DNA from 4 places in the Geodermatophilus sp. SYSU D00965 genome. Region 1 is predicted to be linked to each of the others. Evidence: predicted binding sites of a transcription regulator. Region 1 holds the regulator's gene; each other region holds the start of a gene.
The links. Region 1 encodes LexA, which represses DNA repair genes until DNA is damaged. Its sites were predicted from a motif close to TCGAACANNTGTTCGA; they were not measured.
Positions count from the first base shown of each region.

Region 1 (7,078 bases):
TGGAGCCGCCGCCGACCAGCTTCTTGTACTTGACCAGCGAGAAGTCCGGCTCGATGCCGGTCGTGTCGCAGTCCATCATGAAGCCGATGGTCCCGGTGGGGGCCAGCACGGAGGCCTGGGCGTTGCGCCAGCCGAAGTCCGCGCCGATCGCCAGGCACTCCTGCCACTGGGCCGTCGCGGCCTTGAGCACGTCGGCGTCGTCGGCGCCCACCGGACGGATGGCGTCGTTGGCGGCGGCGTGCTTGCGCATGACCCGCGCGTGGGCGTCGGCGTTGCGGGCGTAGCCCTCGTACGCGCCGACGATGCCGGCGAGCTCGGCCGAGCGGCGGAAGGCAGTGCCGGTCATCAGCGAGGTGATCGCCGCGGCGAGGGTCTGGCCGCCGCGCGAGTCGTAGGCGTGCCCGGTCGCCATCAGCAGCGCGCCGAGGTTGGCGTAGCCGATGCCCAGCTGGCGGTAGGCGCGGGTGGTCTCACCGATCGGGTCGGTCGGGAAGTCGGCGAAGCAGATCGAGATGTCCATCGCGGTGATGACCAGCTCGACGGCCTTGACGAAGTTCTTGGCGTCGAACGTGCCGTCGTCCTTGAGGAACTTCATGAGGTTCAGCGACGCGAGGTTGCACGAGCTGTTGTCCAGGCTCATGTACTCCGAGCACGGGTTGGACGCGTTGATCCGGCCGGTCTCGGGGTTGGTGTGCCAGTCGTTGATCGTGTCGTCGTACTGGATGCCCGGGTCGGCGCACTCCCAGGCGGCCTGGGTGACCTTGCGGAACAGCGACTTGGCGTCGACGGTCTCGATGACCGCACCGTCGAGCCGGGCGCGCAGGCCGAACTCGGTGCCGTCCTCGACCGCCCGCATGAACTCGTCGGAGACGCGGACGGAGTTGTTGGCGTTCTGGTACTGGACGCTGGTGATGTCCTTGCCGCCGAGGTCCATGTCGTACCCGGCGTCGCGCAGCGCGCGGATCTTGTCCTCCTCGCGCGCCTTGGTCTCGATGAACTCCTCGATGTCGGGGTGGTCGATGTCGAGGACGACCATCTTCGCCGCGCGACGGGTGGCGCCACCGGACTTGATGGTGCCCGCGGAGGCGTCGGCACCACGCATGAAGGACACCGGGCCGGAGGCCGTGCCGCCGGAGGACAGCAGCTCCTTGGACGAGCGGATCCGGGACAGGTTCAGGCCGGCGCCGGAGCCGCCCTTGAAGATCAGCCCCTCTTCCCGGTACCAGTTCAGGATCGAGTCCATCGTGTCGTCGACGGCGAGGATGAAGCAGGCGCTCACCTGCTGCGGGGCGCTCGTGCCGACGTTGAACCAGACGGGCGAGTTGAAGCTGAAGTACTGGTGCAGCAGCATCCAGGTCAGCTCGTGCTCGAAGATCTCCGCGTCGCCCTCGGTGGCGAAGTAGCCGTGCTCGCGGCCGGCCTGCCCGTAGGTGAGCACGACCCGGTCGATCAGCTGACGCAGGCTGCTCTCCCGCTGCGGGGTGCCCACGGCGCCACGGAAGTACTTCGTGGTGACGATGTTGGTGGCGTTGATGCTCCACGAGGCGGGGAACTCCACGCCGCGCTGCTCGAAGTTGATCGACCCGTCCCGCCAGTTCGTCATGACGACGTCACGACGCTCCCAGGTCACCTCGTCGTACGGGTGCACCCCGGCGGTGGTGAAGACACGCTTGACCTTGAGGCCCTTCCCCCGGGTCGGCGCCTTGGCGGCGCGACGCGTGCGGCCGGTCAAGCGATCCTCGGTCTCGGTCACGGAGCTCTCCCTCTGTTGTGGGTCCTGCTGGTGGGGAAGGCGGCTGGGGAAGAGAGCCGCACTCTGTTCTAGCGGGTGGTGCTGACAGTTCTCAGGTGCCGGCGGCACTGCCGGCGGAGGCGGCCTGGCCCCGCCCACTCCCCCGCCGGCGCGGCGCCGGCGGGGTGTCCTGCATGCCAGGGAGCGGCGGGGTCCCGGCAGCGACGTGCCGGGCCCGGAGCTCGGTGATCTCCTTCTCGAAGTCCTCCAGCGAGGTGAAGGCGCGGTAGACGCTGGCGAAGCGCAGGTAGGCGACCTCGTCCAGCTCGCGCAGCGGCCGCAGGATCGCCAGCCCGACCTCGTGGCTGGGGACCTCCGCGGCCCCGCTCGCCCGGATGGCGTCCTCCACCTGCTGCGCGAGCTGCTGCAGCTGGTCCTCGTCGACCGGCCGCCCCTGACAGGCCCGGCGGACGCCGGCGACCACCTTGGTGCGGTTGAACGGCTCGCTGACGCCGCTGCGCTTCACCACGGCGAGGACGGCCTCCTCCACCGTGGTGAACCGCCGTCCGCACGCGGGGCACGACCGGCGGCGACGGGTGGTCGCCCCCTCGTCGGCCTCGCGCGAGTCGATGACCCGGCTGTCGGGGTTGTGGCAGAAGGGGCAGCGCACGGCGACTCCCCTCCCCTCGTGGTGGTCCGTCGATCGCTCCGCCCGGCCGGCGCGGTGGCCGCGGAGCGGCCGGAGCGCCGGGCCCGGGAGGTCGGCTGTGGACCCTCCTGGGGACATCCGGTGGACGCCACGGGGAGAACCTGAGGACCGGCCTGTGGACGGGCTTACAACGGTGCAACTACTAGATGTAGGGGAACCCTAGGCCGCGGCCCACAAGATCTGCAAGCCGGGACACGCCCTCGAGACACGGCCGTGACCAGGGGCGCTCTGCCGTCACACCGGCCACGGCGATCCGTCGCGACACGCCCCGCGGGGGTCGCTCGAGGGCGCCGGAGGGGTGTATGGCGTGTCGGCGAGACGACCGCGACGACGGGACGGAAGCGGGTCAGGCGCGGACGACGCCGTCGGCACGGGGGCTGCGCGGCCGCGGCACGCGGTCCCCCAGGCGCAGGGGCCGGGTGAGGCAGTCGAGCTCGGGGCGCGGCGGGACGGTGACCGCCTGGAGGTCGACGCGGGTGTCGTCGTCGGCCGCCCGGTGCCTCCCTGCCGCCGCGGCGGGCGCCCGGTGACGGCCGGCGAACGCGCCGCCGACCGCCGGCATCTCCGCGGTGACGTCACCACCGTGGCGACGCCGGGACGGACCGGCACCCCCGGCCGGCGCCAGAGCCGGCGCGCCCAGCACGCCGGCGACCAGCCGCTCGCGGGCCGCGGCGCGCCCGAGGTCGAGCACCGGCGCGCCGGCACCCGCACCGGGGACCGCCGCGGCGGCGCCGGCGATCGCCGGACGCGGCTCGGGCAGTCGCAGATCGCTCAGCGCGGTCCAGATCTCGCGGTCGCGGCCGGCGACCGCCACCCGGACCCAGACCTCGCAGGAGCCCTGCGCGTCGTGGCGCCAGCCGAGGATCGCCCCCGGCCACCAGGCTCCGTCCACGGACACCTCGACCGACTGCAACTGCTGGGTGAAGACCGCTGCTCGGCCTCCGGACGTCCGCGACACGGCACTGACGTTAGGTGGCCCGATGACCACAGAGCGTCAACGCCTCCGCACGGAGGGTTGACGAACCTGGCCGGTCCGCCTTGTCGCTGTCTGGCCTCGGCCGGGACCGTGCCGGGCGGCGGCACGGTTCGTCGGCGACGTCAGGGCAGCTGGAGCACCTGGCCCGGGACGACCCGGGCGCCGTCGAGGTCGTTGATCTCCTCGATCGCGTCGACCACCGCGCGTACGTCCTCGTCCGGCCCGGCGAAGTCGGCGGCGATCGACCACACGCTGTCCCCGGCCTGCACGACGACGCTGCGCTCCCCGGCCAACCGCAGGTCGCCGTCACCGCCGGCCACCAGGGGACCGAGCCACGACCCCAGCGCCACGCCGGCACCCAGAGCGAGGACCACCGACAGCCGGCGGGCCCGCCGGGTGAGCCGCAGCCGCGAGCCGGCGGCACCGCCGACCCTGCCACACCCCCCGCGCACCGGGCGAGCCGACGGCGCACCGGGCACCGCCGCTCCGGCCGGACGCGCCGGCACCGGGCGCGCCACCCGGGGCCGCACGGGCACCGGCCGGGCCGCCGCGACGCCCGGCCGAACACCTTCCGCGACCGCCGACCGGGACGGCGCCTGCACCGCCGGCAGGTCGGCACCCACCCGGGACGGGACCGTCCGCGACACGGCGGGCCGCGGCGAGTGCCCCGGCTCGCTCCCGACACCTCCCGGCACCGCCCGGAGCCGGGGCCGCCAGGGCACCTGCACCGCGTCGTCGAAGTCCAGCACCGCCTGCTGCACGCCTGCCACGACCACTCCTCCCGACCGACCCGCACCGTCGAACGCCTGTTCGATTCGAACGTCTGTGCGATGTCTACCGGACGGGTCCGACAAACGCCATCCCGCCCCGCCGAGCGCTTCGAACATGTGTTTGATCGAGGGCGCCGAGCACGCTACGGTCGGTCCTGACGGACGAGACGTGCTGCGGTGAGCAGCCGACGAGGAGGCGACGGTGGCGGAGAAGAGCGGGACGTCGGGGAGCCGCCGGAGGACGGCCGGCACGCCGGCGACCACCGAGACGGCAGCCGTGCGCACCTTCCCCGACCGGGGCGAGGCCGGCGACGGCCTGACCCAGCGGCAGCGCCGCGTCCTCGAGGTCATCCGCGACTCGATCGACCGCCGCGGGTACCCGCCCTCGGTGCGCGAGATCGGTGAGGCCGTCGGCCTGTCCTCGGCCTCCTCGGTGGCCCACCAGCTGACGGTCCTGCAGAAGAAGGGCTGGCTGCGCCGCGACCCGAACCGGCCCCGGGCCCTCGACGTGCGCCTGCCCGGCGACGCCCCCGCGGAGCTCGTCGCCCCGGCCGCCCCCGCCGGCGCCGAGGAGGGTCCCGCCCCGACCTACGTGCCCCTGGTGGGCCGGATCGCCGCCGGTGGCCCGGTGCTCGCCGAGCAGGCCGTCGAGGACGTCTTCCCCCTGCCTCGCGAACTGGTCGGCGAGGGCACGCTGTTCATGCTGAAGGTGGCCGGTGACTCGATGGTCGAGGCCGCCATCTGCGACGGAGACTGGGTCGTGGTGCGCCAGCAGCCGACCGCCGAGAACGGCGAGATCGTCGCGGCCATGATCGACGGCGAGGCGACGGTCAAGACCTACAAGCGCCGCGACGGCCACGTGTGGCTGCTGCCGCACAACCCCGCGTACGAGCCGATCCCCGGTGACGAGGCGACCATCCTGGGCCGCGTCGTGACGGTGCTGCGCCGGGTCTGACGCGCGCGCCGCCGCGCGCTCAGTTCAGCGCCACCGCACGCTCAGCACAGCGCCGCCGCGCGCTCAGGAGCGGCGGCGCAGCCTCCCGACGATCCACACCAGCGCGGCGGCGACGACCGCAGCGAGCACGCCGGCCGCGATGGCCGTCGCGCCGCCGTCGTCGGTGCTGAGCAGGTCCGGCACGGAGCCGTCCGCCGGCCCGGAGGCCGCGGCCGGGCTGGGGACCGCGCTCAACGGGACGACCGTGACGTCGGCCGGCAGGCCCTCGCTGGACACGACCAGGCCGGTCGTGTCGGCGGTGAAGCTGACCGCCTCACCCTGCGGCGACTCGGGCAGGGGCAGCCGGACCGGGTCGGCGGCCAGCGCACCGGCCACGTCGGATCCCGACAACGGCCAGACGTAGGCTTCGGTGTAGGTGCGCAGCGCGACGAAGCGGCCGTCGGGCGACACCGCTCCCCCGGTGACCATGAGCTGGCCGGCGCGCCCGACGGGGCCACCCGGGGTGCCGGTGAGCGTGAACTCGACGCCGGCCACCTCGGTGAGGCCGACCGTGCCGGCGTCCACGAGGGCGCTCACGGGGCGGTACACCTTGCTCGCGCCGAGCACCTCCTTGGACACCAGGTACGGCGTGCCGTCGGGGGCGAGCAGCAGCGCCTCCACGTCCCGGGGCCCCGCGGGGAAGGCCAGCCGGTAGACCTCGGTGGTGTCGTCCGGGCGCAGGGCGATGAGCGCCACCGTCTCCCGCGTGCCGTTGTTGTCCCCGGTGTCGGCCAGCCACACCGTCCCGTCGGCCGCCACCGCGAGGTCCTCGGGGTCGTAGGGGTCCACCGCCGTGCTGCGCACGTCGATCACCTGGCAGGTGGCGTCCAGGACGTACACGTCGACCCGGTCCCCGCCGTCGTCGATGGCCAGCATGCGGTTGCCCACCACCGCCAGGCCGGAGAGCTCCGGCAGGCGCGGGTCGGTGACCTGGCACTGCGTGCGCGGGCCCGCGGCCTCCTCGGCGTACGCGGGCACAGCGGCACCGAGCACGAGCGTCAGCGCGAGGGCCGACCCCGCTGCCAGACGCCGTACCGCGGTGCCGCTACGCGGACGGGCGGCCAGCTCGGGCACCCACCCAGCGTGACATCGCGACTGCGTCCAGTGCGTGAACCACGCCCAGCAGCAGGGTGCCGACGGCCGCTCCGACCACGGCGTCGGTGACCCAGTGGAAGTCCAGGGACACCATGGCCACGCCGGTGGCCACCGGTCCGGCCACGCTCAGCAGCCGGAACGTCCGCTGCACGCCGGCCGAGAGGCGGAACTCCACCGCCTGCCAGCGGGCGACGCCCCACATCAGCACCGCGTTGGCCACGTGGCCCGACGGATAGGACTGGCCGTCGCGGTGGAAGAACGACCCCGGGTAGGCCGGCGCGGTGCGCCCCGTCCCGTACTTGAAGCCGTAGACGACCACGGTGAGCAGCGCCAGCGCGACCAGGACCCGTAGCAGCGGCACGACCGTCCGGCGCGACCAGAGCAGGTAGCTCACCAGGCCCGCCAGGACGATCAGGATGAAGCCGCGCCCGCCGAGCTGGGTGACCGCCCAGACCGGCCAGTACGCCGCGGAGTCCTTGAGGTCCCAGGAGCTGACCACCTCGGAGACCCGCAGGTCCATCCGCTCGAGGACGCCGCGGCTGAGCAGGTCGGCGGTGACCGCGACGGTGACGAGCAGGGCCACGCCGAGCAGCCACCACGGCGGCCGGCCGACGGAGACGACCCGCTCGTGCGGCGCGGTCGCGACGTCGCCGGCAGCTGGGCGCTCGCCCGGCCGTCGCCGCACCGCGCCGCTGGTCACGTCCTCACGGTACCGGGACGTGACCCGATCGTGACCTCGGCGGACCGGAGCGGGCGCGCCGCCCCGGTCAGCCGACCGGAGCGGCGAACTCCTCCAGGGCGG
Region 1 is NZ_JBJGYQ010000002.1:2,418-9,495, reverse strand. Features, by position in the region: gene ACI789_RS01700 (vitamin B12-dependent ribonucleotide reductase) at 1-1,753, opposite strand, end outside; gene nrdR (transcriptional regulator NrdR) at 1,845-2,402, opposite strand; gene ACI789_RS01690 (hypothetical protein) at 2,788-3,399, opposite strand; gene ACI789_RS01685 (LysM peptidoglycan-binding domain-containing protein) at 3,540-4,187, opposite strand; gene lexA (transcriptional repressor LexA) at 4,390-5,142, shown strand; gene ACI789_RS01675 (hypothetical protein) at 5,206-6,255, opposite strand; gene ACI789_RS01670 (phosphatase PAP2 family protein) at 6,227-6,976, opposite strand; gene hflX (GTPase HflX) at 7,044-7,078, opposite strand, start outside.

Region 2 (7,078 bases), on a different contig from region 1:
GACGCCGGTGCGGTCGCCGTCATGGCGCTCGAGCGGGTGCCGGCCGACATCCGTGCGCAGGGCGGGATCGCCCGCATGAGCGACCCGGACATGATCGCCGGGATCATCGACGCGGTGTCCATCCCGGTCATGGCCAAGGCGCGGATCGGGCACTTCGTCGAGGCGCAGGTGCTGCAGAGCCTCGGGGTGGACTACATCGACGAGTCCGAGGTGCTCACCCCGGCCGACGAGGCCCACCACATCGCCAAGAGCGAGTTCACCGTGCCGTTCGTCTGCGGCGCCACCGACCTGGGCGAGGCGCTGCGGCGGATCGCCGAGGGCGCGGCGATGATCCGCTCCAAGGGCGAGGCGGGCACCGGCAACGTCGTCGAGGCCGTGCGGCACATGCGCGCCATCCGTGCCGGCATCCGCCGGCTGGGCACCCTCGACGCGACCGAGCTGTTCGTCGCGGCCAAGGAGCTGCGGGCCCCGCACGACCTGGTCGCCGAGGTCGCGCGCCTGGGCAAGCTGCCGGTCGTGCTGTTCACCGCCGGCGGCATCGCGACCCCCGCGGACGCCGCGATGATGATGCAGCTGGGCGCCGAGGGCGTCTTCGTGGGCTCGGGCATCTTCAAGTCCGGCGACCCGGCGCAGCGCGCCGCGGCGATCGTCCAGGCCACCACCTTCTTCGACGACCCGGGCGTCATCGCCAAGGTCTCCCGCGGGCTGGGCGAGGCCATGGTCGGCATCAACGTCACCACGCTGCCCGACTCCGAGCGCTACGCGACCCGCGGCTGGTGAGCGCGCCCGCCGTGACGCGGGCTCCGGTCATCGGTGTGCTGGCCCTGCAGGGCGACGTCCGCGAGCACCTGGCGGCCCTGCGCGCCGAGGGGGCCGAGGCCGTCCCGGTGCGCCGTCCCGAGGAGCTCGCCGGGATCGACGGGCTGGTCGTCCCGGGCGGCGAGTCGACGACCATGGCCAAGCTGGCGGTCCGGTTCGGCCTGCTCGAGCCGCTGCGCGCCGTGGTCGCCGCCGGGCTGCCGGTGTACGGCTCCTGCGCCGGGATGATCGTCCTCGCCGACCGGCTGCTCGACGCACCCCCGGACCAGGTGACCGTCGGCGGGCTCGACGTCACCGTCCGGCGCAACGCCTTCGGCCGGCAGGTGGACTCCTTCGAGTCCGAGGTCCGGTTCGAGGGACTCGGCGGGGACCCGGTGCACGCGGTGTTCATCCGCGCGCCGTGGGTCGAGGAGGCCGGCGAGGACGTGCAGGTCCTCGCCCGGGTCGTCGGGGGACACGCCGACGGTAGGATCGTCGCCGTCCGCCAGGGCAACCTGGTGGCCACCAGCTTCCACCCCGAACTCACCGGGGACCGCCGGGTGCACGCGTTGTTCGTCGACCTGGTGCGCACAGAGATGGCGGACCGATCGGGCGCCGGGAACGAGAGGGGTACGCCGTGAGTGGCCATTCCAAGTGGGCGACGACGAAGCACAAGAAGGCCGCGATCGACGCCAAGCGCGGCAAGCTGTTCGCCAAGCTGATCAAGAACGTCGAGGTGGCGGCCCGCACCGGCGGCGGCGACCCGGCCGGCAACCCGACGCTGTTCGACGCCATCCAGAAGGCGAAGAAGTCGTCGGTCCCGAACGACAACATCGACCGCGCCGTCAAGCGCGGCTCGGGGGCGGAGGCCGGCGGCGCCGACTGGCAGACGATCATGTACGAGGGCTACGCGGCCGCCGGCGTGGCGGTGCTGGTCGAGTGCCTGACCGACAACCGCAACCGGGCCGCGTCCGAGGTCCGGACGGCGATGACCCGCAACGGCGGCTCGATGGCCGACCCGGGCTCGGTGTCCTACCTGTTCTCGCGCAAGGGCGTCGTCGTGGTGCCCAAGGCCGACGGCGTGGACGAGGACAGCGTCCTCATGGCCGTGCTCGAGGCCGGCGCGGAGGAGGTCCGCGACCAGGGCGACTCGTTCGAGGTCATCAGCGAGCCGACCGACCTGGTCGCCGTCCGGACCGCCCTGCAGGACGCCGGCATCGACTACGACTCGGCCGAGGCCGGGTTCGTGCCCAGCGTCACCGTCGAGCTCGACGAGGAGGCGGCGGGCAAGGTCTTCCGGCTCATCGACGCCCTCGAGGACTGCGACGACGTGCAGAACGTGTACGCGAACTACGACGTCTCCGACGAGGTGCTCGAGAAGGTCGGCTGAGCGACCCCGCGCTGCCACCGGTTTCTCCCGAGAACCGGCGGATCTCTGTCCGGGAGCCGGCGCAGGGGCGGGACGCCGTCCTGCCGTCGGTTTCCCGGAAACCGACGGTCGTGCCGGGTGTTGCAGCGCCGCGGCGTCGTCCCGGGCGGTTAACCTCGGTCGAACACCAGTTCGGCTGACGGCGGGAGGCGCCTCCATGCGGGTGCTCGGCATCGACCCGGGCCTCACCCGGTGCGGGTGGGGCGTGGTCGACGGGCGTCCCGGCGCCCGCCCCACGGCGGTGGGGGTCGGCGTCGTCCGGACCGCCGCCGAGCTCGACCTGGAGCTGCGCCTGCTGGAGCTGCACACCGCGGTGACCGCGCTGCTGCGCGAGCACCGGCCCGACGTGGTGGCGATCGAGCGGGTGTTCACCCAGAACAACAAGGGCACCGCCACCGGCACCGCCCAGGCCGCCGGCGTCGCCGCGCTGGCCGCGGCGCAGGCCGACCGGCCGGTCGCCTGGCACACGCCGAGCGAGGTCAAGGCCGCCATCTCCGGCAGCGGCCGAGCCGACAAGGAGCAGGTCACCCTCATGGTCACCCGGGTGCTGGGGCTGTCGTCCCCGCCCAAGCCCGCCGACGCCGCCGACGCGCTGGCGCTGGCCGTCTGCCACGCCTGGCGGGGGCCCGCGCAGCAGCGGTTGCGGCACGCCGCGCTGGCCGGCGGCATCGGCGCCCCCGTGCGGTCGACGACCCTCCCGCGCTGGACGGGGGTGTCGCGGTGATCGCCAGCGTGTCGGGCCGGGTCGCGGCGGTGTCGCCGGACGGCGCCGTGGTCGAGGTCGGCGGCATCGGGCTGGCGGTGCAGTGCACCCCCGGCACGATCGCCCGGCTGCAGGTGGGGGAGAGCGCCCGGCTGTCGACCAGCCTGGTGGTCCGCGAGGACTCGCTGACCCTCTACGGCTTCGCCGACGACGACGAGCGGCAGCTGTTCGAGCTGCTGCAGACGGCCAACGGCGTGGGCCCGCGGCTGGCCCAGGCGGTGCTGGCCATCCACCCGCCGCGGGAGGTCCGCCGCGCGGTGTCGATGGCCGACGTCAAGGCGCTGATGCAGGTGCCGGGCATCGGCAAGAAGGGCGCCGAGCGGCTGATCCTGGAGCTGCGCGACCGGCTGGGGACGACCACCACCGACACCCAGCTCGACGGCGCGGGGGCCCCCGCGGGGCTGCCGTCGGTCACCCCCGTCGCCCCGTGGCGCGACCAGCTCGCCTCGGCCCTGGTGGGCCTGGGGTGGACCAGCAAGGAGGCCGACAGCGCCGTCGCCCAGCTCGCGCCGATCGCCGACGAGCAGGTCGCCGAGACGGGGTCGGTCGAGGTGGCGGTGCTGCTGCGGCAGGCGCTGCGGATGCTGGGTAGGCCGTGAGCACCCCCTTCGACAGCGGCCTGTCCGCGGAGCCGGCCGAGGGGTCCACCCGCGACTACTCGGTCTCGGCCCAGGCCGGTGACGAGGAGCGGGTCGTCGAGTCGGCCCTGCGGCCGCACTCGCTGGCGGACTTCATCGGCCAGCCCAAGGTCGCCCGCCAGCTGGAGCTGGTCCTGGAGGGCGCCAAGCGGCGCGGCCGGCCGCCGGACCACGTGCTGCTGTCCGGCCCGCCCGGGCTGGGCAAGACCAGCCTCGCGCTGATCATCGGCTCCGAGCTGGGCACCTCGGTGAAGATCACCAGCGGTCCGGCGATCGAGCGCTCCGGTGACCTCGCCGCGATGCTGTCCAACCTCGGCCCCGGCGACGTGCTGTTCATCGACGAGATCCACCGGATCGCCCGGCCGGCCGAGGAACTGCTGTACATGGCGATGGAGGACTTCCGGGTCGACGTCGTCGTCGGCAAGGGGCCCGGTGCGACCGCGATCCCGCTGGAGATCAACCCGTTCACGCTGGTCGGCGCCACCACCCGCGCCGGCCTGCTGACCGGCCCGCTGCGCGACCGGTTCGGCTTCGTCGGCCAGATGGAGTTCTACGAGCCGTCCGAGCTGCAGCGCGTGCTGGCCCGCAGCGCCTCCCTGCTCGGCGTCGAGCTCACCGAGGAGGGGTCGGCGGAGATCGCCGGCCGGTCCCGGGGGACGCCGCGCATCGCCAACCGCCTGCTGCGCCGGGTCCGCGACTACGCCGAGGTGCGGGCCGACGGCCGGGTCACCCGCGCGGTCGCCGAGGCGGCGCTGGCCCTCTACGACGTCGACCACCTGGGCCTCGACCGGCTCGACCGCGCCGTCCTGGAGGCCCTGGTGATGCGGTTCGGGGGCGGTCCGGTCGGGGTCGCCACGCTGGCGGTCGCCGTGGGGGAGGAGCCGCACACCGTCGAGGAGGTCTGCGAGCCGTTCCTGGTCCGCGCCGGCCTGCTGGCCCGCACGCCGCGGGGGCGGGTCGCCACCGAGGCCGCCTGGCAGCACCTGGGACAGCCCGTCCCGCGCGGCGGCATCCCCCTCGGGAGGGTCACCGTCGACCCACCGGTCCCCGGTTCGTCGTCAGAGACGCTGTTCGACGCCTAGACTGCGGAGCGCTGGCGCGCAACTCGTCCGGCCGCGGCCGCGCGCGTCCTGCCCGGTCGCTGCACGCGGATGACGCGGCGCGCCACAGCCGCCGTACCCGAGCGGTCCCGTCCCGGGCCGCACCCACCGCGGAACGCCGCGCGGTAGAGAGGCACATCTGTCGTGGAGCAGTACTTCCCGCTCGTCCTCCTGGCCCTGGCCTTCGTCCTGCTCATCGTGCTGCCCGCCCGGCAGCGCAAGCGGGCGCAGGCGCAGGCCCAGGCGATGCAGGAGTCGCTGACCCCGGGCACCCCGGTCATGACGACCGCCGGGCTGCACGGCACGGTCGCGCGCCTGGGCGAGGGCACCGTCGACCTCGAGATCGCCCCGGGGGTCGTGGTCACCTTCGCGCGGCAGGCCATCCTCGAGGTCCGCAAGCCCGCCGTGCCCGGCCCGACGGTCGACGGTCCCGCCGTCCCGGGGGACGACGCCAACGGCCCGGCCGACGGCGGTCCCGCCGACCGGGCGCACTGAGCAGGTAGTCCTCCGTGGCCCAGCGTCAGCTCCCCGCGCGCCGGTACTTCGGCGCGTTCGTGCTGATCATCGCCGTCCTCTACGGCCTGATCTTCCTCACCGGTGACACCCGCACCCCGCAGCTGGGGCTGGACCTGCGGGGCGGGACGACGGTCACCCTGTCCGCGCGCACCCCGGACGGGCAGGCGCCGGCCCCGGAGGACCTCGAGCTCGCCCGGCAGATCATCGAGCAGCGGGTCAACGGCCTGGGCGTGGCCGAGGCCGAGGTGGTCACCGAGGGCGACTCGAACATCGTCATCTCCGTCCCGGGGGACAACGGCGAGCAGGCGCGGGAGCTGGGCCAGACCGCGCAGCTGCGGTTCCGGCCGGTGCTCGCCGGACCGGAGCCGGCCACCCCGGCCGCCGAGGACAGCGCGGCGCCGACCGACGGGACGACGCCCAGCGACGCGGCCACGCCCACCGACGGCGCCACCCCGACCGACAGCACGGCACCCACCGACTCGGCCACGCCGACCGACGCCGCCACCCCGACCGACGCCGCGCCGTCGGACGGCGCGGTCGCCGACCCCTCCATCCCCGACCCGGACGCCCCGGCGGTGACCCAGGAGCAGGCGCAGGCCGAGTACGCCACCCTGACCTGCGACACCACCGACCCGGCGGCAGCGGTGGACCGGTCCGAGGACCACGTCGCGGCGTGCTCGGAGGACGGCCAGTTCAAGTACCTGCTCGGCCCGGCGATCCTCGAGGGCACCGACATCGTCGACGCCCAGGCCGGCACCCAGCAGGCCACCGGCGAGTGGATCGTCCTGCTGGACTTCAACTCCACCGGCCGCGAGACCTGGGCGACCTACACCGCCGCGAACATCGGCAAGAACGTCGCGTTCACCCTCGACGGCCGGGTGGTCTCCGCGCCCACCATCCAGGGGGCGATCAACGGGCAGACGACGATCACCGGGCAGTTCACGCAGCAGGAGGCCGAGCAGCTGGCCAACCAGCTGCGCTACGGCGCGCTGCCGCTGACCTTCACCCAGGCGACCGCGCAGTCGATCTCCACCGAGCTCGGCGAGGAGCAGCTGCAGGCCGGCCTGATCGCCGGCGCCATCGGCATCGCGCTGGTCTTCGTCTACGCGCTGGTCTACTACCGGCTGCTCGGCCTGGTGATGATCGCCAGCCTGCTGCTGTCGGCGGTGGTGGTCTACGCCGTCCTGGTGCTGCTCGGCCGGCAGATCGGGTTCACCCTCAGCCTCGCCGGCATCGCCGGGTTCATCGTGTCGATCGGAATCACCGCGGACTCGTTCGTCGTGTACTTCGAGCGGCTCAAGGACGAGATCCGCGAGGGCCGCACGCTGCGGTCGGCGGTGCCGCGGGCCTGGGTCCGCGCGCGGCGCACGATCCTCTCCGCCGACGCGGTCAGCTTCCTCGCCGCGGCGATCCTCTACGTGCTGGCGATCGGCGACGTGAAGGGCTTCGCGTTCACCCTCGGCATGTCGACGGTGCTCGACCTGGTCGTCGTCTTCCTCTTCACCCACCCGCTGATGGCGGTGCTGGCGCGCTTCCGGTCGTTCGGCAGCAGCCGGTTCTCCGGCCTCGGCCGCAGTCTCGACCGCCCGGGCCGGCCCGCCGGCCGCCGTCCCTCCGCCGGGCGCGAGCTCGTCGGCGCCGGCAGCGGGTCCGGCAGCACCGCGCAGGACAGGAGCGACTCATGAGCGGCCGCGACCCCCGTCACGAGGACGACGGGCTGCCCGTGGGCACCGCCGAGGACGAGAGCCGCGACGCCGGATCGGCCGCGGAGGACGCCGCGGCCGCGGCCGACGACACCGCGCTCGACGACGCCGGGCTGCCCCGCGAGGGCGAC
Region 2 is NZ_JBJGYQ010000004.1:94,466-101,543, reverse strand. Features, by position in the region: gene pdxS (pyridoxal 5'-phosphate synthase lyase subunit PdxS) at 1-780, shown strand, start outside; gene pdxT (pyridoxal 5'-phosphate synthase glutaminase subunit PdxT) at 777-1,439, shown strand; gene ACI789_RS05005 (YebC/PmpR family DNA-binding transcriptional regulator) at 1,436-2,188, shown strand; gene ruvC (crossover junction endodeoxyribonuclease RuvC) at 2,385-2,951, shown strand; gene ruvA (Holliday junction branch migration protein RuvA) at 2,948-3,589, shown strand; gene ruvB (Holliday junction branch migration DNA helicase RuvB) at 3,586-4,710, shown strand; gene yajC (preprotein translocase subunit YajC) at 4,873-5,223, shown strand; gene secD (protein translocase subunit SecD) at 5,238-6,929, shown strand; gene secF (protein translocase subunit SecF) at 6,926-7,078, shown strand, end outside.
Region 2: a site for LexA is predicted at 2,348-2,363, ahead of ruvC (crossover junction endodeoxyribonuclease RuvC). Genes of this name have one in related genera too.

Region 3 (7,078 bases), on a different contig from region 1:
CTCGCCGGCGGCCACCGTCTTCTGGTGGGGGCTGTGGGGAGCGGCGGTGGGCGCGGTGCTGGTCTGGCGGGTCGGCCTGCCGCTGTGGCGCAGCGCCCGGCACCGGCTGCGGGTGACCTCGGTGGTGCCGGAGGGGGACGGCGTCGTGTCGGTCTACCTGACCGGCCGCGGCCTGCACCGCCTGCCCGCGGAGGCCGGGCAGTTCTTGACCTGGCGGTTCCTGACCGGCCCCGGCTGGACCCGCGCCCACCCGTACTCGCTGTCGGCGGCCCCCGACGGGCGCAGCCTGCGGATCACCGTCAAGGACCTCGGCGACGGCAGCGGCGCCCTCCGCGCGCTGCGCCCCGGCACCCGGGCGCTCGTGGAGGGGCCCTACGGCCGGCTGTCGGCGCGGGCCCGGACCCGGCGGCGGGTGGCCCTCATCGGTGCCGGCGTCGGGATCACCCCGCTGCGCGCGCTGGCCGAGGGGCTGGACTACGCGCCGGGCGACGCCGTCCTGCTCTACCGGTTCGCCGACCGGCCGCTGTTCGCGGACGAGCTCGCCGTCCTGTCCCGGGAGCGCGGTCTGGACGTCGTCCTCCTGCCCGGCTCCCGCCGGGCCGAGGGCTCGTGGCTGGGCGAGGGCGTCGGCAGCGCGGACGACGTCTCCGCGCTGCGGTACTGGGTGCCCGACGTCGCCGAACGGGACGTCTACGTCTGCGGGCCCGAGGGGTGGGCCGACGACGTCCGGCGGGCCGCCGCGGCCGCCGGCGTCCCCACCGGCCGGGTGCACGTCGAGGACTTCGGGTGGTGACGGGGGTGCGCCGGGTCGTCCTGTGGTTCATGAGCACCCTCACCGCGCTGGTGCTGCTGTTCGGCTACCAGACCTCGACCTCCGGTCCCGCGGTGACCGCGGAGGAGTCGGTGGTCGCCTCGACCGCCGAGGCCGGCGCGGACGCCTCGGTCGCCGACGGCACGGTCGTCACCGGCCCGGCCGTCGACACCCGGTGGGGGCCGGTGCAGGTGCAGGTCACCGTCTCCGGCGGCCGCCTCACCGACGTCGAGGTGGTCGAGTACCCGACCGGCAACGGCAAGGACCGGCAGATCAACGCCTACGCCGTCCCGCGGCTGGTGCAGGAGACCCTCGACGCGCAGGGCGCCGACATCGACATGGTCAGCGGTGCGACGGTGACCAGCGAGGGCTACGTCGAGTCGCTGCAGGCCGCCCTCGACGAGGCCGGACTGTGAGTCCACCGCAGCGCCGGGTCGCCCACGTGATGGGGATGCCGGTCAGCCTGGCGCTGCGCGGCCGGCACGCCACCGGGCCCCGCGCCGACGCCGCGTGGGCCGCCGCCCTGGCCGTGCTGCGCGAGGTCGACGCGGTCTTCAGCACGTACCGCCCCGACTCGGCCGTCTCCCGCCTCGGGCGCGGGGAGATCGGGCTCGCCGACTGCCCGCCCGAGGTCGCCGAGGTGCTGGCGCTGGGGGAGGAGGCCGAGCGCGACTCCGGGGGAGCCTTCGCCGTCCGCCGTCCGGGCCCCGACGGCACGCCGGTGCTCGACCCCAGCGGCGTGGTCAAGGGGTGGGCCGCCGAGCGGGCCGCCGTCCCGCTGCTCGCGCTGCCGGACACCGACGTGTGCCTCTCCACGGGCGGCGACCTGCTCTGCCGGACCGCCGACCCCGAGGCGCCGCCGTGGCGGGTCGGCATCGAGGACCCGCACGACCCCCGGCGGGTGCTGGCCGTCGTCCCGGTGCGGACCGGCGCCGTGGCCACCTCCGGCACCGCTCACCGGGGAGCGCACCTGGTCGACGCCCGCACCGGCCGGCCCCCGGAGGGCGTGGCGAGCGTGACCGTCGTCGCGGCCACGCTGACCGAGGCCGACGTCGACGCGACCGCCGCCTACGCCCGGGGCCTGGACGCCGCCCGGTGGCTGGGCACCCGCCCCGGGCGCACCGGGCTGGTCGTGTGGGCCGACGGCAGGAGCACTCGTGTTCTTCACACCGATGTGACCCCGCATCGGCGTGTCGTCATGTCGTCATGACGTATCGTCGACGGCGACCCGGCCCACGAACACGAGGAGACGCCGGTGCGCATCGGGATCCTGACCGGCGGGGGCGACTGCCCCGGCCTGAACGCGGTCATCCGCTCCGTCGTCCGCACGGCGACGGCCCACTACGACAGCGAGGTGGTCGGGTTCCGCGACGGCTGGCGCGGGCTGCTGGAGGACCGGACGACGCCCCTGGACGTCGCCGCCGTCGACGGCCTGCTCACCCGCGGCGGGACGACGCTCGGCTCGGCGCGCGTCGCCCCGGAGAAGCTGCACTCCGGCCTGCCGCAGATGAAGGCCGTGCTGGCCGCGCACGGGGTCGACGTGCTCATCCCGATCGGCGGCGAGGGGACCCTCACCGCGGCACACCTGCTCTCGCAGGCGGGGGTCCCGGTCGTCGGCATCCCGAAGACGATCGACAACGACATCGACTGCACCGACCTGACCTTCGGGTTCGACACCGCGGTCAGCATCGCCACCGACCTCATCGACCGGCTGCACACCACCGCCGAGTCCCACCAGCGGGTGCTGCTGGTCGAGGTCATGGGCCGGCACGCCGGCTGGATCGCGCTGCACGCGGGGCTGGCCTCCGGCGCGCACGTCACGCTCGTGCCCGAGGAGCCCTTCGACGTCGCCGAGGTGGCCAAGATCGTCGAGGACCGGTTCGCCCGCGGCGACACGCACGTCATCGGCGTCGTCGCCGAGGGCGCCTCGCCGATCCCCGGCACGATGCTCGTCCGGGACGGCGGCATCGACGAGTACGGCCACAAGCGGTTCACCGGCGTGGCCCAGCAGCTCGGCGACGAGCTCGAGCGGCGCACCGGCAAGGAGGTGCGCACGACCGTGCTCGGCCACGTCCAGCGCGGCGGCACCCCGACGTCGTTCGACCGGGTGCTGGCCACCCGCTTCGGCCTGCACGCGACGATCGCCGCGCACGAGGGCCGGCACGGTCAGATGGTGGCGCTGCGCGGCACCGAGATCGAGCTGGTCCCGCTGGCCGACGCCGTGGCGCGTCTCAAGACGGTGACCCCGGCGCGGCTGGCCGAGACCGGCGCCTTCACCGGCTGAGCACGGGGGCTCGGGCGTCCGGATCGCCTCACCGGCGCCCGGTGGGACGACTCGCGCGCCCGTGCCGTCGGCAGCCCCGTCCGCGTGGCGGCCGTGGCTGACGACCCCTGCCGGACCGGCGCCAACAGAGCCCACCCCGCCGGGCCCAGCTCTGTTGCTGTCCCGACCCCCCAACCGCCTCAACCATCACCCTCGCCGCATCCCTTCCCGGAGGCCCTGACCGTTCCTTGACCTGGCCTTTCGTCGTCCACAGCTCTTGTGCCAGCCGCTCGTTCGAACATACGATCGATCCGTGACGGTGGAGACGACAGCGGAGGCGGAGCGCCCGCCGCTCTCCGCTGCGCCGCCGCCGGCGGTGGGCTGGGCGTCGGGGCCGCTGGGTGCGGTGCAGGCCGCGGATCGGGAGGTCGCCCGGCAGACCGCACTGCGGGCGCGGGCGGTGGCGGCGTTCGCCGCGACCCGGCCCTCCTCGGTCGACCGGCCGCAGGGTGAGCCGGGGGCGATGAGCGCCGAGCGGTGGGCGGCGCGGTCCGAGGTGCTGCGGGCGGTCAGTGAGTGGGCGGCGCCGGAGCTGGCGATCGCGCTGAACCTCAGCACCCCGAAGGCCGAGGCCGAGCTGGAGCGCTCGTTGACCCTGGTGCACCGGCTGCCGGAGGCGCTGGCCGCGCTGGAGGCGGGCGTGCTGCACGTCGGGCACCTGTGGTGCCTGCTCGAGCACGTCGCGCCGATCAGTGACGCGGCGCTGCGCGCCCGGATCCTGGACGAGCTGATCGCCTGGGTGCACACCCGGCACCGGGTCACCACCCCCGCGCAGCTGGGGGATCGGGTGCGCCGCGTGGTCGCCAGGCACAACGCCCGCGACGCCGCCCAGGACCTCGCCCGCGCGCTGCGGCAGCGGGGCATCAGCCTGCGCCCGGAGCGGACCGCGGGCATGGCCGCGCTGACCGTGGTGTGCACCATGCCCGAGGCGCAGGCGCTGCACCGGGCGCTGGGGGCCTGCGCCGACGCCCTGGACGCCGAACCCGGCGATGAGCGGACCCGCGGGCAGAAGATGGTCGACTGCCTGCTGGACCTGGTGCTGCGCCCCGGCGAGGGCGATCTGCCGCCGGTGCAGGTGCTGCTGACCGTGGTGGCCTCCGTGGCCACGCTGCTCGGCGGGGACGCGCCCGGCGAGGTCGACGGGCACGTGGTGCCCGCCGAGATGGTCCGCCACCTGCTGCGCGGCCTCACCGGCCACGATCTCGCGGCCGTCGACGAGCAACCTCCGGCGGCGGCCACTCCGAGGCCCGCCGCGGCCGCTGCCGACGACCGGCCGTGGGAGGAGGTCGAGCAGGCCGAGCTGGCGCGCTGGTGGGCGGAGATGGAACGCCGGGTGCTCGCCGACGAGCTCGACGACGAACCCGAACCCCCCCGGATGCCTGGTCCGTCACCGACCCGAGCGGCTCCGACAGCGCCGACTCCGACCCACCCGAGGATCGGCCCGACGCCGGCCCGGGCGACCTCGGCAGCGCCGACTCCGATCCCGACGCAGAGGCGCTGGCCGATCCCGATCCACTGGCCGACCGCACCCAGCCGCCACCGCCCAGCGGCTGGTGGGCGGACGCGGACCGGGCGGTCGATGACGCGGCCGCGGCGGTGCACGCCGCCACGCTCGCGCTCGGCCACGCCCGGCGGCTGCTGCGCACCGCCGAAGCGGCCGACGCCGCCGACGAGGCCGCCTGGCACACCGGCCCGGCCGGCCGGCTCACCGCCACGCCCGACAGCCTGGCCGCACTCGCCGCCGCGAGCGACGCCCAGCGTGAGGAGCTGGCCGCGCTGCTGGCCGCCACCGCCGGCGGAGGGCTGGCCGACCGGCCCCGCCTGGCCCTGACCGACGCGCTCACCGGCGCCCTGACCGCGCTCACCGACGTGCCCGGGCTGCGCCGCGCCGCGCACTGCGGCCGCCCCACCTGCCGCCGCCGCCCGGACCGCTGCGACCACGACCTCACTGCCCGGCCCGGCCTGGGAGCGCCCGGCCCCACCGCCGGCTACCGGCCCGACGCCGCGCTCGACCGGTTCGTCCGCGCCCGCGACCGCCGCTGCCGCTTTCCCGGCTGTCGCCGCCGGGTGCCGGCCGGCGGCGAACTCGACCACAACCGGCCCCATCCCGACGGGCCCACGTCCGCGGCCAACCTCGCCGGCTACTGCACCCCCGACCACCGCGGCAAACACCAGGCCCCCGGCTGGCGGCACACCCTCGCGCCCGACGGCACGCTCACCGTCACCACCCCCACCGGCCTGACCGCGGTCACCACACCACCGCCCTACTGAGCCGGCGGCAGCAGCAGGGCGGTGGCCGTCCGGTGGGTCAGCGGTAGCAGTAGGAGTCGGAGGAGGCGTCGCCACCCTGCAGCCGGACCTGGTGCGGCCGCAGACCCCGCCAGTCCTCGCCGTGCGGGAAGAAGCGCTCGTCGAGGGTCATCCCACCCGACTGCGGGTCGGCGTCGATCTTCGCCATCCACGACCCGACGCCGGCCGGGAAGAACTGGTCGTCCCAGGCGCCGTAGAGGGAGTTGGTGAGGTAGATCCGCCGGCCGTCGCGGCTGATCTCCACCATCTGCGGGCCACCGGCCAGCGCCTTCTCCGGTGCGGCCGGGTGCGGCGTCTTGCGGACGACGCCCCCGAGGTGGATGGAGCCGACCTCGCGGGGCGCGGCCGGGTCGGAGACGTCGTACTGCTTGAGCTCCCCGGTGCCCCAGCAGGAGACGTACAGCATCCGGTCGTCGACCGACAGGTCGATGTCGGTGACCAGCGGCGGCACCGCGGAGAACGGCTTGAGCGCCGGCGGCAGGTCCTCGGGGTCGGCGGGCTCGGCCGGGATGGTGATGACCTTCTCGGCCTTCCACTCGTCGCCGTCGCGGAACCAGCGCCACACCGACGCCGACAGGTCCGCCGTCGACACGACGACGCCGACGAACCCCCAGGTCGCCTCGGGGTCGTGCGAGGGCCGCAGCTCCAGCACCATCTGCTGCTCGGCGCCGAGGTCGACCGTCTGCACGTGCCGGCCCTCGGCGAGGTCCCAGAAGTGCAGCTGGTGCCCGTACTTGCCGCCGAGCAGCAGCTCGGGCACCAGCCCGTCCTCGACCATGTTCGGCGTGCCCCACTCGCTGGAGACCAGCGTGTTCTGGTTGAGGTGCCACCAGGCGTCGTAGGCCAGGTACTGCGGCCCGCGGTCGGTCTCCCACGCCCGCAGGACGTCGAAGGTCGAGTGGTCCAGCAGGGCGATGCCACCCGGCCCGTCGCCGTCGCTCGCGCCGCCCAGGCAGGTCAGGAAGACGCCGTCCGGTCCGCAGTGCAGCGTGTGCGGCCGGGAGTAGCCGGCCTTCTCCGCCAGCTCCTCGGCCTCGATCGTCTTGTGCAGCGTGGGCCGGCGCGGGTCGGGCCGGGTGTCGAAGACGTGGATGTTCGAGCTGCGCAGCCCCGGCAGCAGCAGGTAGCGCCGCTGCAGCCCGTCGTGGCCCATGTCGTGGCCCTCGTGCTTGAGCGCGCTGGAGCAGGCGTTCCAGCCGAAGTGGTGCAGCTCGTCGCCCACGGTGGGGAGGTCGGCCCAGCCGACGATCTGCCCGTAGGTGGGGGAGTCCGCGTCGGTGTCGACGACCGTGAGCGCGTCCGGCTTCTGGCCGGCCCGGTCGAAGGCGACCACGTACGCGAGCTGCTCGGTCGGCGCGGCGATGGCCTCGGCCGCGCTGCGGTAGAAGGTGGGGTCGGTGGTGCCCGTCGCTGAGCTCATGGTCGGTCCTCCGGTGGCGGCACGGGAACACCGACCTTCCCGCCGTCGGCCGGCCGGGGGAAGCCCCCCGCGCGCGCCCGCGGCTCAGCACCCGGCGCGCGGTTGCAGCCTGCGGTTCCACCATCCTGGCCGGTGGCGGGCCTGGGCCAGCAGCCGCCGGTACTCGCGCTGCTGCGCCCCGACCAGCACCGGGACGAGCAGGTGCGCGCCGGTC
Region 3 is NZ_JBJGYQ010000024.1:43,221-50,298, reverse strand. Features, by position in the region: gene ACI789_RS20240 (ferredoxin reductase family protein) at 1-793, shown strand, start outside; gene ACI789_RS20235 (FMN-binding protein) at 787-1,227, shown strand; gene ACI789_RS20230 (FAD:protein FMN transferase) at 1,224-2,021, shown strand; gene ACI789_RS20225 (ATP-dependent 6-phosphofructokinase) at 2,067-3,095, shown strand; gene ACI789_RS20220 (DUF222 domain-containing protein) at 3,388-4,965, shown strand; gene ACI789_RS20215 (HNH endonuclease signature motif containing protein) at 5,004-5,405, shown strand; gene ACI789_RS20210 (selenium-binding family protein) at 5,443-6,864, opposite strand; gene ACI789_RS20205 (hypothetical protein) at 6,949-7,078, opposite strand, start outside.
Region 3: a site for LexA is predicted at 3,369-3,384, ahead of ACI789_RS20220 (DUF222 domain-containing protein). Genes of this name have one in related genera too.

Region 4 (7,078 bases), on a different contig from region 1:
AGCAGCCCGAGTTCCTCGACGTCGTCCTTGTCGAACTGGCTCATCGGGTAGCCCAGGAAGCTGTTCTCGACGGGGGTGCGGTCGAGCAGCGTGGCGTCGGAGAGCAGCACGCCGCACGGGTGCAGCGCGATGTGCCGGGGCAGCCCGTCGAGGCGGGCGACCAGGTCGAACAGCAGGTCCAGGTCGCCGGTGCCGCCGGCCCGTCGCGACCCGAACCGGCTGGCCCGCAGCTCCGGGAGGTCCTTGAGCGCGGCGTGCACCTGGTTGGCCCGGATGTGCGGGAAGGCCTTGGCCACCGCGTCGATCTCGGCCGGGGGCAGCCCGAGGGCGGCGCCGACGTCGCGGATGGCGTGCCGCACCCGGTAGGTGTCCATCATCGAGATGCAGCTGACCCGGTGGGCGCCGAAGCGCTCGATCACCGCGTCGTAGACCTCCATCCGGCGCGCGGACTCCACGTCGATGTCCACGTCGGGCAGCTGGTGGCGCAGCGGGGAGAGGAAGCGCTCCATCAGCAGGCCGTAGCGGATCGGGTCCACGTCGGAGATGCCCAGCAGGTAGGTGACCAGGCTCCCCGCGCCCGACCCGCGCGCCGCCGCCCGCACCCGCAGGCCCCTGATCAGGTCGACCACGTCGGCGACGGTGAGGAAGTAGGAGGGGTAGCCGAGGGAGTCGATGACCTCCAGCTCCTCCTCCAGGCGGACCCGCACCCGCTCGGTGAGCGCCATCCCGCGCCGGCCCAGGCCGGCCTCGCAGCGGGCGCGCAGCACCTGCGACGGGCTCATCCCCTGCTCGGCCGGGGTGGTGACCACGTCCAGCTCGGGGTAGCGCACCGTGCCGATGCCGAGGTCGGCCCGGACGTCGACGGCGCACTGCTCGGCCAGCCGGGCGGTGCGCTCCAGCAGCCGCAGCACCGCGTCGCGGTCGGGCCCGACGACGTCCTCGGCGACCTCGGCCATCTCCTTGCCCGACTTCAGGTACCCCTCGGCGGTGCGCCGGTCGACGTGCCGGGTGTCCAGCGGGACCAGCCGGCGCGCGGCGTCGAGGACGTCGGCGGTGGGGGCGTCGAGGGCGTCGACGTAGCGGACGGCGTTGGTCAGCACCACCGGCACGCCCTCCGCGGCGGCGAAGCGCAGCATCGCCCCGGCCCGGGCGCGGTCGCCCTGCCCGCGGTGGTGGACCAGCTCGAGCACCAGGGAGCCGGGGCCGAAGACCGCGCGCCAGGCGGCCAGCCGGGCGGAGGCGACGTCGGCCCGGCCCGCGGCCAGCGCCCGGCCCACCGGGGAGTCCGGCCCCAGGAGCGCGACCAGCCCCGGCGCGTGCTCAGCGGCCAGCGCCAGCGAGCTCACCGGCTCCCCCCGGGTGCCGCGCAGGTGGGTGGCGCTGGTGAGCCGGCACAGCGACCGCCAGCCGGCGCCGTCCCGGGCGAGGAAGGTGACCCGGGGCAGCCGCGGGTCGACGACGGCCCCGCCCCGGGCCGGCGCCCGGCGTCCGGAACCGGGGCGACCGGCGGTGCCGTCCGGCGCGCCCGGCCGGCGCGCGCGGGTCCGCTCCGCGGAGTGCCCGTCGCCCAGCACCGGCGCCAGGGCCGGCGGCACCGTGCTGTCCACCGTGGGGACGACGGCGAGGTCCACCCCGAACAGCGGCCGGATGTCGGCCGCCCGGCAGGCGAGGGCGAACTTCACCGCGCCGTAGAGCCCGTCGCGGTCGGTCAGCGCCAGGGCCCGCATGCCGTGCTCGGCGGCCCGGTTCACCAGGTCGGCCGGGTGGTTGGCCCCGTACTGCATGGAGTAGCCCGAGGCGACGTGGAGGTGGACGAAGGGGTCGGCGTTCACGCTCCCGGCTCGCCGGCGCTCACCGGTCGCGGAACCGGGGGTGCCGCCTCCCCGCGTGAGCTCGCGAGCGCGCTCACGTCCGGTTCCGGTGCTCGGTGCCGCCGACCACCCGCGGGCGGGCGCGCCGGGGCGGCTCGGGGGCCGGGTCGCTGCCCAGGCAGCTCTCGACCACGGTGAGGAAGGCCCGGACGTCGCGGACCAGGTCGTCGGCCTCGCGCTCGGTGACCGCGTGGGAGAGCCCGGCCTCGGCGGCCGCCCGCTTGGCCGCGCCGGCGGCGAAGAAGGTGGCCCACTCCCCCAGCTCCGGGGCGACCTGGCTGAGCAGCACCCAGGCGCTGCGCGGCCGCCGGCGGCCGGACTCCGGCCGCGTGCGGGCGGCCAGCACCGCCGCGGCGGCCCGCAGCGCACCGAGGTGCGCCGTGGCGTAGCGCTGCCGGGCGTCGGTGCTCGCCGCGGCCTCGGCCAGTGCCCGGGACGCCTGGTCGAGCAGCTGGCCGGCCGCCGGCGGCAGCGGCGGGGGCAGGGGCAGCTGATCGGCCATGACGCGGACCGCGCCCATCAGTCGTGCACCCGCACGAGGGACCACCGGTTGGCCGTCGACTCCCAGCTGAGGTCGAAGACGCCGGCGAAGCTCATCCGCGACCGCCCGGCCCGGACCGCCTCCACCCGCCACACCTCGCGCGTGGCGACCAGCTCGGTGGAGGCACCACCGGTCGTCTCGGGCCCCCGCTGCCACCACGGCGCGGTCTCCACCCACGAGTCGAGCAGCTCGCCCACGACGTACCGCGACTGGCCCCGCCAGAACTGTGCCGGACCGAGCGCCCCCCGCTCGACCTGCACCTCTTCGCCGACCCGACCGCCGACCCCACCCAGCACCCGGCTCATGACAGACTCCCCACCGCTCTGCACCGACCGGCCGACCCCGCCACCGCACCGGGTGGGGAAGACCCGGGCGCGGTGGGAGGTCGACCGCTGTTCGAACGCGTGTTCGAACGACGTCGAGTAGACCCGACCGCACCGACATCGTCAAGCGGGGCGCGCGGGACCGGGGAGCCGACGCGGCCGGAGGTCCAGCGGGCGACCGGAGCCGATGGGAGGATCAGCGCATGAGCCGGCCCGAGCACCCGCGGGTGGCTGCGATCGCCCGCCTGCTGACCGAGGCCGGCGCGGGCGGGGAGGTCCGCGAGCTCCCCGACAGCGCCCGCACCGCCGCGGCCGCCGCCGCGCAGCTCGGCGTCCCCGTCGGGGCGATCGCCAACAGCCTGGTGTTCGACGTCGACGGCGCCCCGCTCCTGGTCCTGACCAGCGGCGCGCACCGCGTCGACGTCGGACGGGTCGCCGCGCTGCTCGGCGTCCCCCGGGTGCGCCCTGGCTCCCCCGACTTCGTCCGCCGGCACACCGGCCAGCCCATCGGCGGGGTGGCGCCGATCGGGCACCCCGAGCCGATCGGCACGCTGGTCGACGTCGAGCTGGCCCGCTACCAGCGGGTGTGGGCCGCCGCCGGCCACCCGCACGCGGTCTTCCCGACCACGTACGAGGAGCTGCTGCGGCTGACCGGGGGCAGCCCGGCCGAGGTCGGCAACGGTCCCCTCGCCCCTGTGGAGGAGGTGGTGTCGCAGTGACGGGTACGACCCCCGCGACGCGGGTCGCCGAGCTGCCCGCCGGCTGGCTGCGCGACCACATGCACGAGGCCCTGGCCATCTACGGCGCGGCGATGGGGTACGCGCAGTCGGTCGTGGCCGGCCGGTACGGCTACGCCATCCAGCACACCGAGCGGGCCGGGTTCCGGGCCGTCGGCGCCTTCGTCGCGACCCCGGAGGGCGAGCAGCTGGTCGGGTTCGGTTACGGCTACCTCGTCGCGCCCGGCCAGTGGTGGCACGACCAGGTCCGCGCGGCGCTGGACCGGCGGACGGCGAAGCGGTGGCTGCCCGGCGCCTTCGAAGTCTGCGAGCTGCACGTCCACCCCGACCACCAGAGCCGCGGGCTGGGCCGGCAGCTGCTGCACGCCCTCGTGGCCGGCCTGCCCCACCCCGCGGCGCTGCTGTCGACCCCCGACAGCGACACCAAGGCCTTCCGGCTGTACCACGCCGACGGCTTCGTCGACCTCGCCCGCAACCACCACTTCCCCGGCGACTCCCGACCCTTCGCCATCCTCGGCGCCCGGCTGCCGCTGCGCCCCCCTCCCCCGCGCGCCGACGCCCGGTGACCCCCGGCGGGGGCAGCACCGTCGACGCCGTCGTCGTCGGCGCCGGGCACAACGGGCTGGTCGCCGCCTGCTACCTGGCCCGCGCGGGCCTGCGGGTGGAGGTCGTCGAGCGCGACGAGGTGCTCGGCGGGGCGGTCTCGACGGTCGAGCGGTGGCCCGGCGTCCGGGTCGACCGCGGCTCCAGTGCGCACGTGATCGTCCGGCAGAGCGGCATCGTGGAGGAGCTCGACCTGGCCGCGCACGGGCTGCGCTACGTCGACTGCGACCCCTGGGGCTTCGCCCCCGCCCCGGCTCCCGGGGACCCCGGCCCGGACGGGCGGCCGCTGGTCTTCTCCGTCGACCTCGACGCCACCTGCGCCTCGATCGCCGCCGCCTGCGGCCCGGAGGACGCCGCCGCCTACCGGGAGTTCGTGCGCGTGTGGGGACCGCGCAGCCGCGCGGTGGTGGCCTCCTTCGGACGGCGGCCGAGCCCCGCGGCCCTGGTCCGCTCGTTCTGGCCGCTGGGCGCGCCCGCCGACGGCCGGCCGCGCACCGCCGGCGGCGACCTCGCCGTGGACTTCCTCGGCTCCGGCGACGCGCTGCTCGACCGCTGGTTCACCAGCGAGCGGCTCAAGGCGGCGCTGGCCTGGTTCGGCGCGCAGTCCGGCCCGCCGGTGAGCGAGCCGGGCACGGCGGCGATGGTGGCCTGGGCGACGCTGCTGCACGACGTCCCGCCCGGGCACCCGGTCGGCGGCTCCGGCGGGCTCACCGAGGCGCTGCGCCGGCGGCTGGAGGCCGACGGCGGGCGGGTCGCCCTCGGCGACGGCGCGCAGCGGCTGCTGGTCGAGGACGGCCGCACCGCCGGCGTGCAGACCACCTCGGGACGGCGGCTGCGCGCCCCGGTCGTCGTCGCCGCCTGCCACGTGCTGGCCACCCGTGACCTGGCCGGCGAGCACGCCCCGCCGGCCCTGGCCGACGCCGACCCGCCACTGGGCAACGGCTTCGGCCTGGTGGTGCGGGCGCTCACCGACGCCCCGCCGGCCTACCCCGGGGTGGACGCCGCCGCGGCGCTCGGCGGGCTGCAGCTGCTGTGCACCGACCGCGCGCAGCTGGCCGCGGCCGCGGGCGACTGGCGGGCCGGCCGGCTGCCCCGGGAGCCGGTGCCGCTGGCGATGTGCTTCTCCGCCACCGACGACACCCTCGCCCCGCCCGGGCAGCACGTGGTCACCGTCTGGGGGCAGTGGTACCCGTACGCGCTCGCCGACGGCGCCGACTGGGACGCCCTCGCCGAGTCCGAGGCGGCCCGGCTGGTCGCCGCCGTCGACCGGTTCGCCCCCGGCTTCGCCGGCTCGGTGCAGCGGCTGTACGTCCAGACGCCGGTGCTGCTGGAACGGGAACTGTCCCTGCTCCGTGGCAACGTCATGCACGTGGAGATGGGGCTGGCCAGCATGTTCGGGTTCCGCCCCACGCCTGCGCTGGCCGGCCACCGCGTCCCGGGGCTGCCGGGCCTCTACCTGGCCGGCGCCTCGACGCACCCCGGCGGCGGGGTCTCGGGCAACTCCGGGCGGACGGCGGCGCGGGTCGTCCTCGCCGACCGCGGCCGCGCCGCCCGCGGTCGCCGGGCACTGGCCCGGGCGGCCGGCCGGCTGCGGAGCCGACGGTGACCGGGCTGGCGCTGCCGCGGTCCCGGAGCGCGGCCGCCGTCCTGCCGTGGACGCTGGCCGGCCTGCTGGTCCTGGTCGCCATCGCCTACCCGCTGACCGACGCCGCCGCCCGGACCACGGTGAGCTGGGCGATCGTGCTGCTGGGCGCGGCGCTGTCGGTGGGTCACGCGGCGGCGAGCCGGGGCGGGCGCGCCGGCGCCGTCGTCCTGGGCGTCACCGCGGCGACCGCCGTGGCGTTCGAGGCGGTCGGCCTGGCCACCGGCTTCCCGTACGGGGAGTACACCTACAGCGACGACCTGGGCCCGACGCTGCTCGGCGTCCCGTTCCTGGTGCCGCTGGCCTGGCTGATGATGGCCTGGCCGAGCCGGCTGCTGGCCCTCCGCCTGACCCGCGCCGTCCGGCCCGCGTGGCGCCGCGCGGCCCGGGTCGCGGTCGCCGCCGCGGTGTTCGCCGGCTGGGACGTCGTGCTCGACCCGCAGATGGTCCAGGCGGGGTACTGGACCTGGGCGCACCCGCAGCCGTCCCTGCCCGGCATCGACACCGTGCCGCTGACCAACCTGGCCGGCTGGTTGCTGGCCGGGCTGGCGCTGATGACGCTGCTGGACCTGCTGGTGCCCGACGCGGCGCCGCGGATCGGCGACGGCGCACCGCTGCTGGCCCTGGCCTGGATGACGCTGGGCGGCGCGCTGGCCCACGCCGGCTGGCTGGACCTCCCCGGGTCCGCGGCGTGGGGGGTCGTGATCGCGGTCCCGGTGCTGGCGGCGCTGGCGGTGCAGGCCCGGCGGGCGCGCTCGCGGTGAGCGGCCGGCCGGTGCGCGTGCTCGCGGGGACGGCGGTCGCCGGGGCGCTGCACGCAGCGCTCAACGCGGTGCTGCTGCGCCGGCCGCCACCCTTCCCGGCGCCGGTGCGCCGCCCGGTGACCGTCGTCCTGCCGGTCCGGGACGAGGAGGCACAGGTCGGCGGCTGCCTGGCGGCGGTGCTGGCCCAGCAGGGGGTGCCCGACCTGCGGGTGGTCGTCGTCGACGACGGCTCGACCGACGGCACGGCCGCGGTGGTCCGGGCGGTCGACGACCCCCGCGTGCGGCTGGTGACCGCGCCCGACCCGCCCCCGGGCTGGCTGGGCAAGCCGCACGCCTGCGCGGTCGGCGCGGCGGCGGGCGGGGAGGACCACGACGCCGTCCTGGTCTTCCTCGACGCCGACGTCCGGCTGTTCCCCGACGCGGTCGCCGGCTCGGTCGCCGTCCTCGAGGCGCACGACCTGGACCTGGTCTCCCCCTGGCCGCGGCCGGTCACCGGCACCGGCGCCGAGCGGCTGGTGCAGCCGCTGGGCCCGTGGCTGTGGATGACGACGCTGCCGGTCCGGCTCGCCGAGCGCTCGCCGCGCCCGTCCCTGGCGG
Region 4 is NZ_JBJGYQ010000013.1:32,093-39,170, reverse strand. Features, by position in the region: gene ACI789_RS13855 (DNA polymerase III subunit alpha) at 1-1,832, opposite strand, end outside; gene ACI789_RS13850 (SAV_6107 family HEPN domain-containing protein) at 1,906-2,391, opposite strand; gene ACI789_RS13845 (DUF6504 family protein) at 2,391-2,717, opposite strand; gene ACI789_RS13840 (YbaK/EbsC family protein) at 2,939-3,454, shown strand; gene ACI789_RS13835 (GNAT family N-acetyltransferase) at 3,451-4,038, shown strand; gene ACI789_RS13830 (phytoene desaturase family protein) at 4,035-5,681, shown strand; gene ACI789_RS13825 (carotenoid biosynthesis protein) at 5,678-6,481, shown strand; gene ACI789_RS13820 (glycosyltransferase) at 6,493-7,078, shown strand, end outside.
Region 4: a site for LexA is predicted at 2,809-2,824, ahead of ACI789_RS13845 (DUF6504 family protein). Genes of this name have one in related genera too.